4 regions of the Cytobacillus sp. FSL R5-0377 genome follow, and region 3 is predicted to be linked to each of the others. Evidence: predicted binding sites of a transcription regulator. Region 3 holds the regulator's gene; each other region holds the start of a gene.
The links. Region 3 encodes Rex, which represses fermentation and respiration genes when NADH is low (regulators of the CRP and FNR family bind a similar motif). Its sites were predicted from a motif close to TTGTGAAATATTTCACAA; they were not measured.
Positions count from the first base shown of each region.

Region 1: NSQ49_RS10100 (cytochrome c oxidase subunit 2A) is a predicted target of Rex. The motif match lies at 2,643-2,660, and genes of this name have one in related genera.
Region 2: NSQ49_RS05820 (TIGR04053 family radical SAM/SPASM domain-containing protein) is a predicted target of Rex. The motif match lies at 2,631-2,648, and genes of this name have one in related genera.
Region 4: qoxA (cytochrome aa3 quinol oxidase subunit II) is a predicted target of Rex. The motif match lies at 2,304-2,321, and genes of this name have one in related genera.

Region 1 is NZ_JBBORA010000001.1:1,974,757-1,978,963, reverse strand. It holds tRNA gene NSQ49_RS10205 (tRNA-Glu) at 1-41, shown strand, start outside; tRNA gene NSQ49_RS10200 (tRNA-Val) at 46-121, shown strand; tRNA gene NSQ49_RS10195 (tRNA-Lys) at 299-374, shown strand; tRNA gene NSQ49_RS10190 (tRNA-Leu) at 390-474, shown strand; tRNA gene NSQ49_RS10185 (tRNA-Gly) at 481-555, shown strand; tRNA gene NSQ49_RS10180 (tRNA-Arg) at 563-639, shown strand; tRNA gene NSQ49_RS10175 (tRNA-Pro) at 645-721, shown strand; tRNA gene NSQ49_RS10170 (tRNA-Ala) at 740-815, shown strand; tRNA gene NSQ49_RS10165 (tRNA-Met) at 835-911, shown strand; tRNA gene NSQ49_RS10160 (tRNA-Ser) at 935-1,027, shown strand; tRNA gene NSQ49_RS10155 (tRNA-Met) at 1,128-1,201, shown strand; tRNA gene NSQ49_RS10150 (tRNA-Asp) at 1,205-1,281, shown strand; tRNA gene NSQ49_RS10145 (tRNA-Phe) at 1,452-1,527, shown strand; tRNA gene NSQ49_RS10140 (tRNA-Tyr) at 1,550-1,633, shown strand; tRNA gene NSQ49_RS10135 (tRNA-Trp) at 1,641-1,714, shown strand; tRNA gene NSQ49_RS10130 (tRNA-His) at 1,726-1,801, shown strand; tRNA gene NSQ49_RS10125 (tRNA-Gln) at 1,827-1,901, shown strand; tRNA gene NSQ49_RS10120 (tRNA-Cys) at 1,912-1,985, shown strand; tRNA gene NSQ49_RS10115 (tRNA-Gly) at 2,004-2,077, shown strand; tRNA gene NSQ49_RS10110 (tRNA-Ile) at 2,086-2,162, shown strand; gene NSQ49_RS10105 (hypothetical protein) at 2,246-2,377, opposite strand; gene NSQ49_RS10100 (cytochrome c oxidase subunit 2A) at 2,718-2,858, shown strand; gene NSQ49_RS10095 (cytochrome c oxidase subunit II) at 2,871-3,335, shown strand; gene NSQ49_RS10090 (cbb3-type cytochrome c oxidase subunit I) at 3,350-4,207, shown strand, end outside.
Region 2 is NZ_JBBORA010000001.1:1,165,474-1,169,680, forward strand. It holds gene moaA (GTP 3',8-cyclase MoaA) at 1-382, opposite strand, end outside; gene NSQ49_RS05815 (Crp/Fnr family transcriptional regulator) at 668-1,369, shown strand; gene NSQ49_RS05820 (TIGR04053 family radical SAM/SPASM domain-containing protein) at 1,401-2,528, opposite strand; partial or broken gene NSQ49_RS05825 (IS1182 family transposase) at 2,762-4,116, opposite strand.
Region 3 is NZ_JBBORA010000001.1:2,181,997-2,186,203, forward strand. It holds gene groL (chaperonin GroEL) at 1-127, opposite strand, end outside; gene groES (co-chaperone GroES) at 186-470, opposite strand; gene NSQ49_RS11160 (CPBP family intramembrane glutamic endopeptidase) at 763-1,488, shown strand; gene NSQ49_RS11165 (YdiK family protein) at 1,529-1,720, shown strand; gene NSQ49_RS11170 (redox-sensing transcriptional repressor Rex) at 1,742-2,386, opposite strand; gene moaC (cyclic pyranopterin monophosphate synthase MoaC) at 2,414-2,896, opposite strand; gene NSQ49_RS11180 (ABC-F family ATP-binding cassette domain-containing protein) at 3,090-4,207, shown strand, end outside.
Region 4 is NZ_JBBORA010000001.1:160,397-164,603, reverse strand. It holds gene NSQ49_RS00840 (CAP domain-containing protein) at 1-107, opposite strand, end outside; gene NSQ49_RS00835 (hypothetical protein) at 259-435, shown strand; gene ltaE (low-specificity L-threonine aldolase) at 629-1,660, opposite strand; gene qoxA (cytochrome aa3 quinol oxidase subunit II) at 2,352-3,344, shown strand; gene qoxB (cytochrome aa3 quinol oxidase subunit I) at 3,334-4,207, shown strand, end outside.

The DNA.
Region 1 (4,207 bases), 210 kb from region 3:
TCACGGCGGTAACACGGGTTCGAATCCCGTAGGGGTCACCACTTTGGAGGATTAGCTCAGCTGGGAGAGCATCTGCCTTACAAGCAGAGGGTCGGCGGTTCGATCCCGTCATCCTCCACCATAACTCCTGAATGAGCAAAATGCTCTTCAAAGAGGTATGAGCCATTAGCTCAGTCGGTAGAGCAGATTGCAGCATCAGTGAGATTCATCATCTGAATAGCAATCTGTGACAAAGCACGCAGGGCTTTGGAACATCTGACCTGGAAGTTTCAGGATTTAGGCAACGTAATTTTAGTGAGAGCCATTAGCTCAGTCGGTAGAGCATCTGACTTTTAATCAGAGGGTCGAAGGTTCGAGTCCTTCATGGCTCACCATTTTAATTTCATATTGCGGGTGTGGCGGAATTGGCAGACGCACCAGACTTAGGATCTGGCGCCGCAAGGCGTGGGGGTTCGACTCCCTTCACCCGCACCATTTTAAGCGGAAGTAGTTCAGTGGTAGAACATCACCTTGCCAAGGTGGGGGTCGCGGGTTCGAATCCCGTCTTCCGCTCCATTATTTTGCGCCCGTAGCTCAATTGGATAGAGCGTTTGACTACGGATCAAAAGGTTAGGGGTTCGACTCCTCTCGGGCGCGCCATATTACGGGGAGTAGCTCAGCTTGGTAGAGCACTTGGTTTGGGACCAAGGGGTCGCAGGTTCGAATCCTGTCTTCCCGACCAGCGACACTTCTTTTACATGGGGCCTTAGCTCAGCTGGGAGAGCGCCTGCTTTGCACGCAGGAGGTCAGCGGTTCGATCCCGCTAGGCTCCACCATAAAATATATAATCATTTCGGCGGTGTAGCTCAGCTGGCTAGAGCGTACGGTTCATACCCGTGAGGTCGGGGGTTCGATCCCCTCCGCCGCTACCAATATGATTATCTTATACAACATTGGAGGAATACCCAAGTCCGGCTGAAGGGATCGGTCTTGAAAACCGACAGGCGGGTCAAACCGCGCAGGGGTTCGAATCCCCTTTCCTCCTCCATATTTTCTTTAATATTATTGTCGCGGGGCGGTTATATCACCGAATAAGCTGCGATGAAATGCTTGATGTGAGCATAGACAAATCACATAAATAATACTATCGCGGGGTGGAGCAGTCCGGTAGCTCGTCGGGCTCATAACCCGAAGGTCGCAGGTTCAAATCCTGCCCCCGCAATCCGGTCCGGTAGTTCAGTTGGTTAGAATGCCTGCCTGTCACGCAGGAGGTCGCGGGTTCGAGTCCCGTCCGGACCGCCATTTTTACAAAGAGATATAAGCTTTGGCTCAGTAGCTCAGTCGGTAGAGGATTTTAAAAGAATGCAGCTGCGAAGCTTTTCATCATCGAATAGCATGCTTTTAAAATCTGCGACAAAGAACGCATGGCTTTGAAGCACATTTATTTAGATTTAGGGATATAATATTATTTTGGCTCAGTAGCTCAGTCGGTAGAGCAAAGGACTGAAAATCCTTGTGTCGGCGGTTCGATTCCGTCCTGAGCCACCATTTTCTTAGTCTTTACAGACTTGGAGGGGTAGCGAAGTGGCTAAACGCGGCGGACTGTAAATCCGCTCCTTCGGGTTCGGCAGTTCGAATCTGCCCCCCTCCACCATTGATATAGGGGTATAGTTTAATGGTAAAACGAAGGTCTCCAAAACCTTTGATGTGGGTTCGATTCCTACTACCCCTGCCAGTAGGATAGTGGCGGTTGTGGCGAAGTGGTTAACGCATCGGATTGTGGCTCCGACATTCGTGGGTTCGATTCCCATCAATCGCCCCATTATTCTTTTAAATTGCATTATTATTGGGCTATAGCCAAGCGGTAAGGCACCGGACTTTGACTCCGTCACTCGCAGGTTCGAATCCTGCTAGCCCAGCCATTTTTTTTAAGGCAGCATAGCCAAGTGGTAAGGCAGAGGTCTGCAAAACCTCCATCCCCGGTTCAAATCCGGGTGTTGCCTCCAACTTATATTCCTTACAAAGCGGGTGTAGTTTAGTGGTAAAACCTCAGCCTTCCAAGCTGATGATGAGGGTTCGATTCCCTTCACCCGCTCCAACACATATGGGCCTATAGCTCAGCTGGTTAGAGCGCACGCCTGATAAGCGTGAGGTCGATGGTTCGAGTCCATTTAGGCCCACCATTATACATACCATTTTCAAACTAATTCCAATAGGGATTAGTTTTTTTATATATGTGAAACTTCTTGAGTTTAGTCTGGCCATTCTAATTTTCGTTTATATTATCTTCTAAATCTTTCACTCTCTTTTCAAGTTTCTTAACTTTACCATCTGAAAATAATGCAAAAGAGAACGCACCCGCAGCTAATGAAAAAGCTAAAATCACGAAAGCATCCAAAATAGTCACCCCAATTTTAATTAATTTCTTAACTTGCGTTTAGTTTAAGAACAATAGTTTACATCCCTCAAAATCATTTTAACATAAAATACCATCTTACAAGCTTGAAATTCTATGATCATTATAGGACTTCTGGTAAGTGACTTTTTGTGAACTATTTGTGAACCTATATGCTTACCAGAGCACTGTTCAATAGAGATAACCCTTGGTACTACAGTGTTTAACCAAAATTGCAGGCCTTTTGCTTTGAAGATATATGAAAAAAGTGTGATTCAATTCACTTTTATGAAAACCCTTCTCAACTATGATGTAGGTAACAAAGCTAAGGAGCTGATGGAAGGTGGATGCACGAAAAGTGAACCAGAGCAGTTCAAAGGAACATAACTCTCTAAAGGGTACGTTCTTTTCAGTTACAGTTGTAGGGCTTGGGATCTTTGTTACTTATTTAATAGTGTATGGCCTGTATATGGCCAGATTATAGGGGGGATACAAAATGATGCATCGGTCAGAGAAGATATGGCTGATTCTAAGCTTTGGGATGATTATTGGATTCATGCTGATTACGGGCTACCAGACATTCGCCCTGGAGCTGGGGCCGCCGAGCTATGGAGAGCGAATTGATCCGCAGAAAGTGGATGAAACAGCACCGTTCGATAATCCAGGGATTAAGAAGATAGGCGAGAAAGAGTATGAAGTAGTCATGACGCTTCAGGTATTCAGCTTTACCCCAAATGAAATTGAGGTGCCTGCCGGATCAACAGTTCATTTTACATTGACGTCAAAAGATGTCGTTCATGGGTTTCAGGTTGCAGAAACTAACTTAAATGCTATGGTAGTACCTGGCTATGTACAAAAGATCACTCAGAAATTTGATAAGCCAGGTGAATATTTAGTACTTTGCAATGAGTACTGCGGTGCGGGCCATCAGATGATGAGCACGACCATTACGGTGAAATAAAGGGGTGATAGACAGTGGAAACAGTTATTAAGCAATCTGGAAGAACACAAGTTATTAAGGATAAAGCAAATAAAATTATGGGAATTAGCCTTGAGGATGCAAAATTAACGAAATCATATTTATCTGTTGCTTTCCTGGCCATCCTTTTGGGAGGAATACTTGGATTGCTGCAAGGCCTGAATCGGGCTGGAATGTTTGAATTGCCGGCATGGCTGAATTATTATCAGGTACTTACAGCTCATGGCCTTCTGCTGGTAGTCGTACTGTCGGCTTTCTTCACAATCGGATACTTCTATGCCGGGTTATCCCATACACTGGGCGGCCTGCTTCCTAAGGTCAGAAAGATGGCATGGATTGGCTTCTGGATGAAGATTTTCGGATTTGTCCTAGCGGTGATTCCGATTTTAATGAATGAAGCATCAGTTATGTATACATTCTATCCGCCAATGGCTGCTTCACCCATTTTCTATATAGGATTAGTATTTATCGTATTGGGTGTTTGGATGGGCGCCTTTGGTGCTTTCATCAATGTGGCCAGCTGGAGAAAGAGGAATCCGGGCCAGCATATACCGATCCTTTCTTTCTTTGCAACCGGGGTCTTTGTTCTCTTATTCTTCGGCAGCATACCTGTAGCGATTGAAGTCTTTACGATTATCCCATGGGCTTTTGGGTGGGTGGAGACAATTAATGTAATGGTTGCACGCACTTTGTTCTGGGCTTTCGGACACACGCTGGTTAACATCTGGTATTTAACAGCTGTTTCTGCCTGGTATGTCATTGTTCCAAAGATCATTGGGGGAAAAAGGTGGAATGACCTTTTAACAAGGATCGTAGTAATCGCACTCGTTATTATGAATATTACAGGCGGTTTC
Region 2 (4,207 bases), 1.0 Mb from region 3:
GACTGATGTTAACCCTCAACAATCCAGCCCCCTTTAAATCCTTCGCATGTTTGGGAAGCAAGACACCATTCGTGGTCAGTCCTATATCTTTTAATCCCTCAATGTCTGATAGCATTTTGACAAGTTTAGGCATGTCCTTTCTCATGAGGGGCTCCCCGCCTGTCAACCTGATCTTCTCCACTCCAAGGCTTACGAAAATTCTAGCCAGCCTTTCAATTTCTTCATAGCTGAGAAGCTCGCTTTTTGGAAGAAAAGAAAAATCAGGACCGAAAATTTCTGCCGGCATGCAATATTGACAGCGGAAATTACAGCGGTCAATAACAGAAATTCTCAGGTCTCTTAAAGGCCTATTTAATTTATCTTTAACGATTGTTTTAGCCATTCCGTTCAACTCCATATAAAGAGTGACTTGTTTAAGCTTTCTATACAGATGTATATTTTAGCCTTTCCCTTAAAATAACAGAAATAACCCAGTATCTCAAATTAAAGGCTTTTACTATTAGAACATACAATCGATACAATGTTAATAGGGAATTGCTTCTTATTAGCTATCATTCAGCCATATCTATAGAAAATGCCACAATAAAGACACAAAAGCCGGCCATGTTTTCACTATACAAATGATATTATTGTGAAAAAAGACAGTTGTTTTATGAGGAGGATTCCCATGGCTCATAAAGCCATTAAACAAACACACTCCATTGAGATTAAAGAGCTTCTTCATTTCGCTGACCGGCATATGAAAACCCTGAAAGGAGCTTATATTTTTCAGGAAGGGATGGATGCTGATGAGTTATACATCATCCTTTCCGGCAAGATACAAATCAGCAAGATAACAGCAGATGGAAGGGAACTCACCTTCAGGTTATGCGGAGAAAATGAAATCATTGGCGAGCTGACCTTATTTACCAGTGACCCAAAATATTTATTGAATGCTTTAGTTCTGGAAGATGGTGAAGTAGCTGTGATAAAAAAAGATGTCCTGGAAAGAGAGATTTTTAAAAATAGTACTCTCGCCTATGAATTTATGAAATGGATGAGCGACCATTTCCGCAATACACAAACTAAATTCAGAGACCTCGTGCTTAATGGAAAAAAAGGTGCCCTGTATTCAACTCTTATCAGAATGACTAACAGCTATGGAGTAAAAGTGAATGGCGGCATACTCATTGATCTGCCCCTTACGAACCAGGAGCTTGGAAATTTCTGCGGCACTTCCCGGGAAAGCACCAATCGGATACTGGGTGAACTGAAGAAGGACGGCATTATTACAATAATAAATGGAAAAATTACAGTTAATGATCTCCAATACTTAAAAAATGAAATAGGCTGTGAAAATTGCCCAGCCGTATACTGCAGCATTGAATAGGAGTGCAGTCAATCTGCACCCCTGTATCCTTTTATGCTTTTTCCGTTTTCTTTCTAAGCGCCTTAGGAATATATACACAAAATGGTTCACTTTCCATATAATCTCCCGTCATGGCAAATGCACGTGATCTTGATCCTCCGCAGACATAACGGAATTCACATTGGCCGCATTTTCCTTTGTATTTATCAGGATTTCTGAGATCTTTAAAAATAGGTGAATCCCTGTATATTTCAGCGAGCGGCTGTTCCCTTACATTCCCTGCTTTAACAGGCAGCAGCCCGCTTGGATAAACGTCCCCAATGTGTGAAATGAATACAAAGCCGTTTCCATCATTTACTCCCTTTGGCGCCCTTCCTAAACCATCTATAGAACCTGTCAGCCCTTGCTGTGTAAGTGCATTGAGATAGTGAATATCCTCATTTTGAGCCTTTGCTTCCTTCATTTTTTGCTGAATGACTACTCGACGGTAATGTTGGGCTGCAGTGGTCTTAATATCGAAGGAAACCTTCTTGCTTAAATTATAAAGCCATGTAAATACCTTCTCATGCTCAACCGGTGTGATCATATCTTTTTCCTGCCCTCTCCCTGTTGGGACGAGGAAGAACACACTCCAAAGAACACATTTGAGTTCTTCTACAGCCTGGGCCATCTCCTCAAGGAAATCGATATTATAACGCGAGATAACTGTATTAATCTGAACCGGAATTTCAAGCTCGTGTAAATATTTTATCCTTTCAATCGTTAAATCAAAGGAGCCTGAAGTTCCCCTAAAATGGTCGTGAATTTCTGCATTTGGCCCATCAAGGCTAAAGGCCCATCGAGCCAGGCCGACCTGTTTGGCTTTTTCAATTGCTTCTTTAGTTACATTTGGTGTCGCACTGGGGGTCATGGAGACACGCACGCCCTTTTTCACGGCATAATCGGCAATGTTGAATACATCCTGCCTCATTAATGGGTCTCCACCTGTAAACACAAGCATAGGGTTGTTCATTTCCCTGATTTGGTCAATTAGGGCCTTTCCTTCTTCAAAGGAAAGCTCCCGCGGGTCTCTCCTATACTGCGCTTCAGCACGGCAATGCAGACATTTTAGCTGGCATGCCCTTGTTAATTCCCAGATAACAATAAAAGGGTCTTTATTAAAATCTCTATTAAATCCCATTAAAGATGCCTCCTTGACGGCCTCACTCCCGGCCATTTGTCAAAACAAAGCAGACTATTTTTTGTTTTTCATTGTTATTATAGGATAATCGGAATGTGAAATAAGTGAACTACCTCACAAGGGCAAAAAAAAAACAGCAGGAAATACTCCTGCTGTCAGACCGTAGACAAACCCCAGTTTCATTTTGTGAAACTGGGGTTTTATCATATTTTTCAGTTGGCATACCTCAATAATTAAGCTGGACATGGTCCTCGCCATGTCCAATTTGCCAGTTTCTTAAGGTTCATAGCGGCGAAAGTAAGCATCGCCTGCATTGAAACTTTTTTAAGCCCTCTTAGGGTCGTCCAACGCATGCCATGCTTTTCTTTTGCATCCGCAAAGACACGTTCGATCGTTTCTTTGCGCTTTGCATATAACGTTTTATTCAGTTCGGTATGTCTCAGATGTTCCACTTCATCTATGTAACCCTGCCATAAATGCCGATGAATCATTTTAGTGTGATTTTGGCTTTGAGTACAACGTTCTAAAAGAGGGCATTCTTTACACTTTTGTGGATTTGAAGTGTACTGTTTGTAGCCATCTCTAGTCGTTGTGCGGTAAGGAAGGATTTGTCCTTCAGGACAAATATAGCAATCAAAATGTTCATCATATACGTAGTCGTACTTTTTAAGATATCCGTCTTTTGTTCTCGGACGAGTGTAGGGCATAACGGGTCTAATCTCTTGATCCATAAGGAATTTTGCTATGTGGGGTGTCTTATATCCAGCATCAACTGCGATAGATTCAGGCTTTCCAACTTTATCCCTGACTTGAGTGACGAGTTGGTCTAACATGCGACTATCATGAACATTTCCACCAGTGACAAGAGAACCTAAGATAAACCCACGAGAATCACATGCTGTATGAAATGAATAAGCAAATAATTTCTCCCGTTCATCTTTTACATAATAGCCACTTTCAGGATCTGTTGTACTGACCTTTATTTCTTTTGACTCTTCTTTATTCTGTGGGGGAAGGGCTTTTTTCCGTGTTCCTCACGGTCGATATTAATTTCTTCATCTAGCTGAGCTTGGTAACTTCTTGTTTCAACACGAGCTATTTTCTTCTCAAACTTCTTTTTATTCGCATTCGCTTTTACATGGGTAGAATCAATAAAAGCAACTGATGGGTCGACCAATCCCTTTGTCATGGCTTCTTTTAAGATACGATAGAAGATTTGTTCAAAAAGGTCCGTATTGTGAAAGCGTCGTGCGTAGTTTTTACCGAAGGTTGAAAAATGAGGAACTTTCTCTGTGAACCCATACCCAATAAACCAACGATAGGCTACGTTGGTCTCAATCTCTTTAATTGTTTGACGCATCGAGCGTATGCCAAATAGATATTGAATGAACACCATTTTAACAAGGACAACAGGGTCAATACTAGGTCTCCCATTGTCTAAGCTATACTTATCTTTTACTAGGTCATAAATGAATTCAAAATTAATAGCTTGTTCGATCTTTCTAACCAGGTGATCTTCAGGCACTAATTGGTCAAGAGCGACCATTTCTATTTGATTTCTTCCATCTTCTACGTGTTTTGATAACATTTGAATCCCCCACAAAAAATCTTTTCAATCTAATTATACAAAAAAAGCTTGTAGACGTGGTCTGCAAAGCAGACTTTGTCTACAAGCTGAC
Region 3 (4,207 bases):
ATTTCTTCTCAAGAACCACGTTGCGTCCTTTAGGTCCAAGAGTTACTTTTACCGCATTTGCAAGGGAATCTACACCGCGAAGCATCGCGCGGCGGGCTTCTTCACTAAATTTAATCTCTTTAGCCATTGATAAAAACCTCCTCAAAAATTTTCACTTTATCTTTTAATCTGCAACTAATCGGCGATTAGCCAATTACAGCAAGAATGTCATTTTCACGTAAAATTAAGTATTCTTTGCCTTCGTACTTCACTTCAGTACCGGCATATTTTGAGAAGATGATACGGTCGCCGTCAGCAACTTCAAGGGCAACACGCTCACCGTTTTCAAGAACGCGGCCAGTTCCCACAGCTACAACTTTGCCTTCTTGAGGCTTTTCTTTAGCAGTGTCCGGCAGTACAATGCCGCTTGCAGTTTTTTCTTCAGTTTCAACAAGCTCGATAATGATTCGATCACCTAGTGGCTTTAACAAGTGAAACAACCTCCTCAAATAATATGTAAATATTTTTATTTATTAGCACTCTCTCTTTATGAGTGCTAACACAATTATTATATTAATGAATCTCATATCTATTTGCAAGGGTGAAGCTTAAATTTTTTATAAAAAATTTCCTCATAGACAACCTCTTAAGTATGCTTCACCAGCCCTCATTTTAATCATGTACTTCTCCTCCTTTGATGCTGATATTTGAAACACCCTCCCTATAAAGAGTACAATGGCTTTAGGACTTGCAACCAACACTCAGATTAAGGAGTAAAACACTTTGAAGAAGGAATATTGGATTATATTAATCGCCTATATTGCCATGCAGCTTTCAAGCTTGTTTGGTGTTCCGCTCGTATTAATAACTGCCGATGCCCTGGGACATAACCCCGAGAATATGCAGATTCTTGCTGTAGCCTACTGGCTCGTAATCAGTTTCACGATTACGCTGACCATTACGCTTCTATTACTAAGGAAAGAAATGAAAAGGGGACTCGATCGGGATGCCTCTTCTGTGGCAGGCTCAGCGGGCTGGGCAATAGGAGGCATATTTTTGGCCCTGATTGCTCAAGCTACTGCTGCAAGTATTGAAAACCTGATTGGCATTGAAATGGGCTCTGAAAATACGCAGCAGATTATCCGGATTATTGAAGCATCGCCAATTGTCATTTTAATCAGCTCGGTCATCGGGCCAATCCTTGAGGAGATCGTCTTTAGGAAAATTATTTTCGGTTCCCTCCATAAGCGCTTTAACTTCTTCCTGTCTGCCCTGATCAGCTCGGTTATTTTTGCACTTGCTCATTTTGAGCCTGAACATGTATTGCTATACTCGGCAATGGGATTCACCTTTGCCTTCTTATATGTAAAGACCAAGAGGATTATCGTGCCGATTTTTGCCCATGTGGCGATGAATACCTTTGTTGCGGTTGTTCAGCTGAATCAGGATAATTTACAAAAGTGGTTAAAAGAAATGGAAAATTTGCAGAGCTTTATCAGCTTTTTCTAGAAAGAATGCTGTGGAGTTTTAAACTTACTGGGGGATTATCATGAGAAGCACACCTTTGTTTTCAGGCTTTATTTACATCCTTCTCGGATGCCTTTTCACTTTTATAGCCATCCAGAATACCCAGCGGGAAGAAACCTGGGGATTCTTTACTTATTTTTTAATCCTAATTGCTACATTTGATTTTGGCACCGGCCTGCGGATGCTTGGCCTGCATTTTAAAATGAAAAAATGAGCCGCATAAGGCTCATTTTTTTTACACTTCTTCAGGATAATTTTTAAGAAAATAAACCAGTGACTGCAATTCCACTGCCAGATCGATATGGTGAATCCGAATCGAGGACGGCACAGTGAGCCTCGCAGGTGTAAAGTTAAGGATTCCTTTTATTTTCGCATTCACCATCCGATCGGTGATAGTCTGGGCAGGCGGTGCAGGCACCGTTAAAATTGCCACCTGAATATTATTTTTCACAATCACTTCTTCAAGGTCATCCATATGATGGACCGGAACATCACCGATTTTCGTGCCAACCTTACTCTCATCCACATCAAAGGCTACTTCTATTTTCGTATTATTATTTTTAAGAAAATTGTAGTTTAGAAAAGCGGTCCCTAAATTCCCTACCCCGATCAAAGCGACTTTAGTCAGCTCGTCCTGGTCAAGAGTCTTCCGAAAGAAGCCTAAGAGGTAGTTCACATTATATCCATATCCTTTTTTCCCTAACGCACCGAAGTACGAAAAATCACGGCGGATTGTTGCAGAATCCACTTTTACCGCCTCACTCAATTCTGCTGATGAGACTCTCTGTTTGCCGGAGGAATGAAGGTTCTTTAGGAAGCGGTAATATAATGGCAGCCGTTTAGCTGTTGCCTGTGGTATCTTAATTGGTTCATTGGCCATTCGTCCATCCCCATTTCTTATGATGTATTAATTTCGTTTAAAATCTCCGTTTTTCCCGCCTGTTTTCTCTATTAAAAAGGTTGGTCCAATTACCATTCCTTTATCTACAGCCTTACACATATCATAAACGGTCAGCGCACAGACTGAAGCAGCTGTTAACGCTTCCATTTCCACACCCGTATTTCCTTTTGTTTTAACAGAAGCCGTAATGATAAGGACATACTCATCCTCTTCTGCTTTCCATGAAAATGAAATATCGACACCCTTAAGAGGCAGCGGATGGCACATCGGAATAATGTCCCATGTTTTCTTGCTTGCCATAATGCCTGCCGTTTGTGCAACAGCAAGAACATCCCCTTTTTTCATGGAGTTTGATGTGATCTTTTCGTAAATCTCCTGATTCACCGAAATACTTGACTGAGCAATGGCTGTCCTTGCGGTCTCAGGCTTATCGCTGACATCCACCATTTTTGCCCTGCCTTCTTGATTAAAATGAGTAAAATCCGCCATTAAAAAAACACCTCTCTTCAAAATCATACACTATTTTTCGGATTCTTTGTATGTGCATTGTAAGGTTCTTCACATATTTATTTACCTTTTCTTCTGTTTTAATGACCTTCATCCGGGCTTATAGTCCTGTCTCCTTTATTGCCGAACAATATATGAATGAGTTACACTTACTCTATACCAGAGGTGAAAGAACATGATACTATTACAAGTCAATCAGCTGGCAAAAAGTTTTGGAGCTGATCCCATTTTAACGAATATAAAGCTTGAAGTACAAACCAGGGACCGTATTGCCCTTGTAGGACGCAATGGTGCAGGAAAATCTACCCTTTTAAAAATAATTGCCGGACAAATGACGTATGATTCCGGAGAGATCATAAAGCCAAAGGAAGTAACCATTGGCTATCTTGCCCAAAATACCGGCCTGGAATCAGATTTATCCATATGGGAGGAAATGCTGACTGTTTTCAGTCATCTGCAAAAGCAGGAAAAACAGCTTCACAGCCTTGAAGAGCAAATGGCGGATCCTGATGTCCTTGGTAATTCTGATGCCTATGAACGAGTTTTAAAAGATTACGACAAACTCCAGGTTGATTTCAAAGAAAATGGCGGTTATCAATATGAAGCTGATATACGTTCCATTCTCCATGGACTCAACTTCAGCTCAATGGGCTATGATACAAAAATTTCGTCCTTGAGCGGCGGTCAGCGAACAAGGCTGGCCCTTGGTAAACTTCTGCTCACAAAGCCTGATATACTAATCCTGGATGAGCCTACCAACCACCTTGATATAGAAACACTATCGTGGCTCGAACAATACCTGCAGGGCTACAGCGGTGCCATTCTGATCGTATCACATGACCGCTACTTTCTTGATAAGGTCGTTTCCCAGGTTTACGAGATATCGCGCCACCAAATAAGAAAGTACCCTGGAAACTACAGTTCCTATTTGGATCAAAAAGCAGCTAATTTTGAAAAAGAAATGAAGCAATTCGAAAAACAGCAGGAAGAAATCGCTAAGCTTCAAGACTTTATTCAGCGAAACCTTGCCCGTGCCTCCACTACTAAAAGGGCACAAAGCCGCAGAAAGCAGCTGGCCAGAATGGACGTGATGGACAGGCCGCAGGGAGACGAGAAATCAGCTTCCTTTGGGTTTGATATCGAACGGCAGTCAGGCAATGAAGTATTGAATATATATTCTTTAGCAATAGGGTACAAAGAAATAGTGAGCGAGAATATTTCTATGCGGCTGGCAAGAGGCGATAGTATTGCACTTGTAGGACCAAATGGAATTGGCAAATCCACATTGCTTAA
Region 4 (4,207 bases), 2.0 Mb from region 3:
TCATCCCCGGTTAACTCCCCTGTATCCATTCCCTGCTGCGAATTATTACATGCTGCAAGAGTTAGAATCAGGAAAGCACCAATAAAGAAACTTTTCTTTAATAGCATGGTCTTATTCTCCTTTAAAAAGTGTTAGTTTTACTTTTTTATCATACGGATTAAGACCTAAAGTATAGGTGGAAAATTAGAGAAATCTTCAAGAGCCACATTAAAAGCTTTTGCATAGATTATTTTTAAAAATGACAAGGAGGAAACAGCTTTGAGGCAATATATCATTACAGGCATGAATGGTGCGCATTACTACGGATATCCGCAGATCCAATATGGGCCCTGGTGGCAGGCTATCCATCAGGGATACCCCTTTCACAGTGTTTGGCATCAGAGTCATTTGCACACCGGACATTACATTGTTGTTACTCAGCAGGGATATTATTAAATCAAGTTTCGTTAAGCTTTGTGGTTATCAGATCAAGGCAGTCTAATGGATGGGTCTTCTCCTTGTTTTCATCTTCGGGTCAGCACTCCTGATTTGAGTAAAAAAAATACAAATGGTTCTCTTGCCCCCCTGCTCCAATTATCACGTGTGCAGAAATAAAAAAACGCATGCCGGAAGACATGCGTTTGTCATATTAAACAGTTTGTGCTGCTGTTTTTTGAATGGCTGTTATTGCTTGTTCAAGCTGGTTTCTGTTCACATCATAGTGAGTAACGAAACGCACATAACTAGGTCCAAAAGTTCCAGATAGAACTCCTTGGGCTTTTAATTTTTCAACAAATTCCGATGAATTCATCTTAAGGTTTTTTACATCGGCCACAATGATATTTGTATCTACCTGATTTACGATTTCAATCCCATTGATTTGGCCTAGTTGCTGTGCAAGATATTGGGCATTTTCATGGTCCTCAGCCAAACGTTCTCTCATTTGTGTTAAAGCAATAATTCCGGGAGCCGCTATGATGCCAGCCTGCCTTAGTCCCCCGCCAAGTCTTTTGCGCCATTTTCTCGCGGCTGTTATAAAATCTCTGTTTCCTGCCAGTATGGATCCGACCGGAGCACCCAGCCCTTTGGATAGGCATACCTGGACAGTGTCGCAATGCTTTGCTAATTCAGAAGCCGGGAGGTTCAGTGCTGCAGCGGCATTGAATAATCGTGCTCCATCTATATGTACGGGAATGTCATTGGAATTTGCGATACGATGAATATCTTTCATATTATCAATGGGAATCACGGCACCGCCTGCTCGATTATGGGTATTTTCAAGGCAAATTAAGCCAGTTTCAGGAAAATGCTGATCCTCTCCCCTGATGGCAAACTCCAAGTCAGCGGGATTCATGGCCCCTCTTGTCCCGTTTAACGTTCTGGTCTGTACACCGGCGAATGCAGATGGAGCTCCGCTTTCATAGTAAAATATATGGCTTTCTGCCTCGAGGATTATTTCATTGCCAGGACGGCAATGTGTTAATATGGCAATCTGGTTTCCTTGTGTTCCGCTTGTTACGAAAAGTGCCGCTTCTTTTCCAAGCACTTCAGCAGCTTTTTCCTCCAGTATATTTATTGAAGGGTCCTCTCCATAAACATCATCTCCAACTTCAGCTTCATAAGCCGCTTTTCTCATTGCTTCAGTCGGCTTTGTGACTGTATCGCTTCTTAAATCAATCATGTCCTCACCCTGTCTCTATCTAATTTTACTTTATGTTACTGCAGTATTCTGTATTTTTCAATAAATAAGAAAGAGCACTTACAGGCTTTTAATCAAAATCATTTTCCTGTTATGAAAAATCCTTTTCTGTCCGAAGAGTCACCTTTTTTGTATATCTTCCTTTATTATTGAAGGCTCTTTTCTTTTCGTATTAATTTTTGTTTTCTGCTTATAGTGTTGTCCGTTGTTGGCCGCTAAGGATGCTCCTTTTCCGCGAGGCTTGCGCCTAAGGCTCCTCGGCGCTGCGCGTCTGCGGGGCCTCACCTGGCCCGCTACCCCCGCTCTAATTATCTCAGTAATTATAATACAAATAGCAACAAAATATACGAAAACAGCCATGGTGAAAATTTCATAAAAAAAGTTCAAAAGTTGTTCAAAAGTTCGATAATGCAGCAGAACCGTTGTTATATTGCTATTTATAGAAAATAAAAAGCGGTTCAAAGTTCTTACATATATTTCCTTTTGATATTTGTCACAACTTTTCACATTTGCTTATGTTAATATCATTTACACAGTGATAACTAAGTTAAATAAAGGTTTCAGGGATGTGCAATTTTGCCAGCAATATATTTTTTTGACATCTTTGTGAAATTGCGCACATTATTTGTGAATTATTTAACAATAGTTTTGTTTAAAGGAGATGAAACATCAGATGAAAAAAATGCTGCTCTCTCTAACAGCTATATTGCCGATGCTTTTGCTCAGCGGCTGTAATATGGTTGTTTTTGAACCGCAGGGTCCTGTAGCCAGAAGCATTACTGAATTAATTAACTGGTCCCTGATCTGGATGCTTCTTGTTGTTGCAGTCGTATTTGGATTATTCGGCTACATTGTTTGGAAATACCGTGAAAAACCTGAGAATAAGGATTATGAACCACCCGAGGAGCATGGGAGTACACTCCTTGAAATTATCTGGACCGGGATTCCGATCTTAATCGTCATTGCGTTAACGATCCCGACCGTTAAAACCCTTTATGCGCTGGAAGAAACACCAAAGGGCTATGAAGAAAAAGAGCCTATTACCATACATGTTACATCTGCTGACTGGAAATGGATTTTCAGTTATCCCGAAGAAGGCATTGAGACAGTGAACTATGTCAATATTCCCGAAGATAGGCCAGTACTCTTCAAAATGACTTCCGCAAGTACCATGCAATCTTTTTGGGTGCCTGCACTTGGCGGACAGAAGTACACCATGCCGAAGATGGAAACAGAATTGTATCTTGTTGCAGATAACCCTGGATCATACGAAGGCCAGAACACGAACTTTAACGGCCGCGGATATGCGGATATGAAATTTGAAGTGCTTGCCCAAACACAGGAAGATTTTGACCAATGGGTTGAAGATGTTAAGGATACAGCACCTAAATTGACAGAGAAAGAGTATGAAGGACTGCTGAAGCCTACTCATTTAGGAAGACTGACATATTCAAATACTCATTTAGAATGGGTAAATCATGCTGATCCTCACTCTAAGGCTTATACAAACCCTGAACTTTACAGAGGCCATGGATACCAGGGCAAGACATTTGAAGAAGACGATAATTACAAAAATGAGAACCCGAATGTAATTGAAGGTCATGGCAAAGACAGCGGCCATGATGACAGTGAAGAAAACCATGGAGGTGGCCATAGTGGGCATTAAATGGGATGAGTTTTTTATTACCGGAGATCCCCTTATACTAGGTTCCCAGATTGCCATTTTGCTGACAATGATTGGTGCAGTGGCAGGGATTACCTATTTGAAAAAATGGAAGTATCTGTGGACAGAATGGCTGACTACTGTTGATCATAAAAAAATAGGTATTATGTATATCATCTCCGCGGTATTAATGTTTTTCCGCGGCGGGATGGACGGCCTGCTGATGAAAGCTCAGACTGCGCGGCCTGAAATGGAATTTTTGAATTCCCAGCACTATAATGAAATCTTTACAACACACGGCGTTATCATGATTCTCTTCATGGCTATGCCGTTCTTGATTGGATTAATGAACGTTGTCATTCCGCTGCAGATTGGTGCACGTGACGTTGCCTTTCCACAGCTGAATGCTCTAAGCTTCTGGCTGTTTTTCAGCGGAGCTATGTTATTCAATATTTCCTTTGTCATTGGAGGATCGCCTGATGCAGGCTGGACTTCCTACTTCCCTCTTGCAGGCAAGGAGTTCAGTCCGGGAATCGGCAATAACTTTTACGCCGTCGCCCTGCAGATTGCCGGTATCGGTACATTAATGACAGGTATAAACTTTATCGTTACGATACTGAAAATGAGAACAAAAGGCATGACACTGATGAAAATGCCGATGTTCACGTGGACTACTTTTGTTACATCAATTCTGATTGTGGCTGCGTTCCCTATTTTCACAGTCGCATTGGCATTGATGACATTCGACCGTCTGTATGGAACACATTTCTTCACGGTATCCGGCGGAGGCATGGATATGCTTTGGGCTAACCTGTTCTGGCTATGGGGCCATCCAGAGGTATATATTGTTGCCCTTCCTGCTTTCG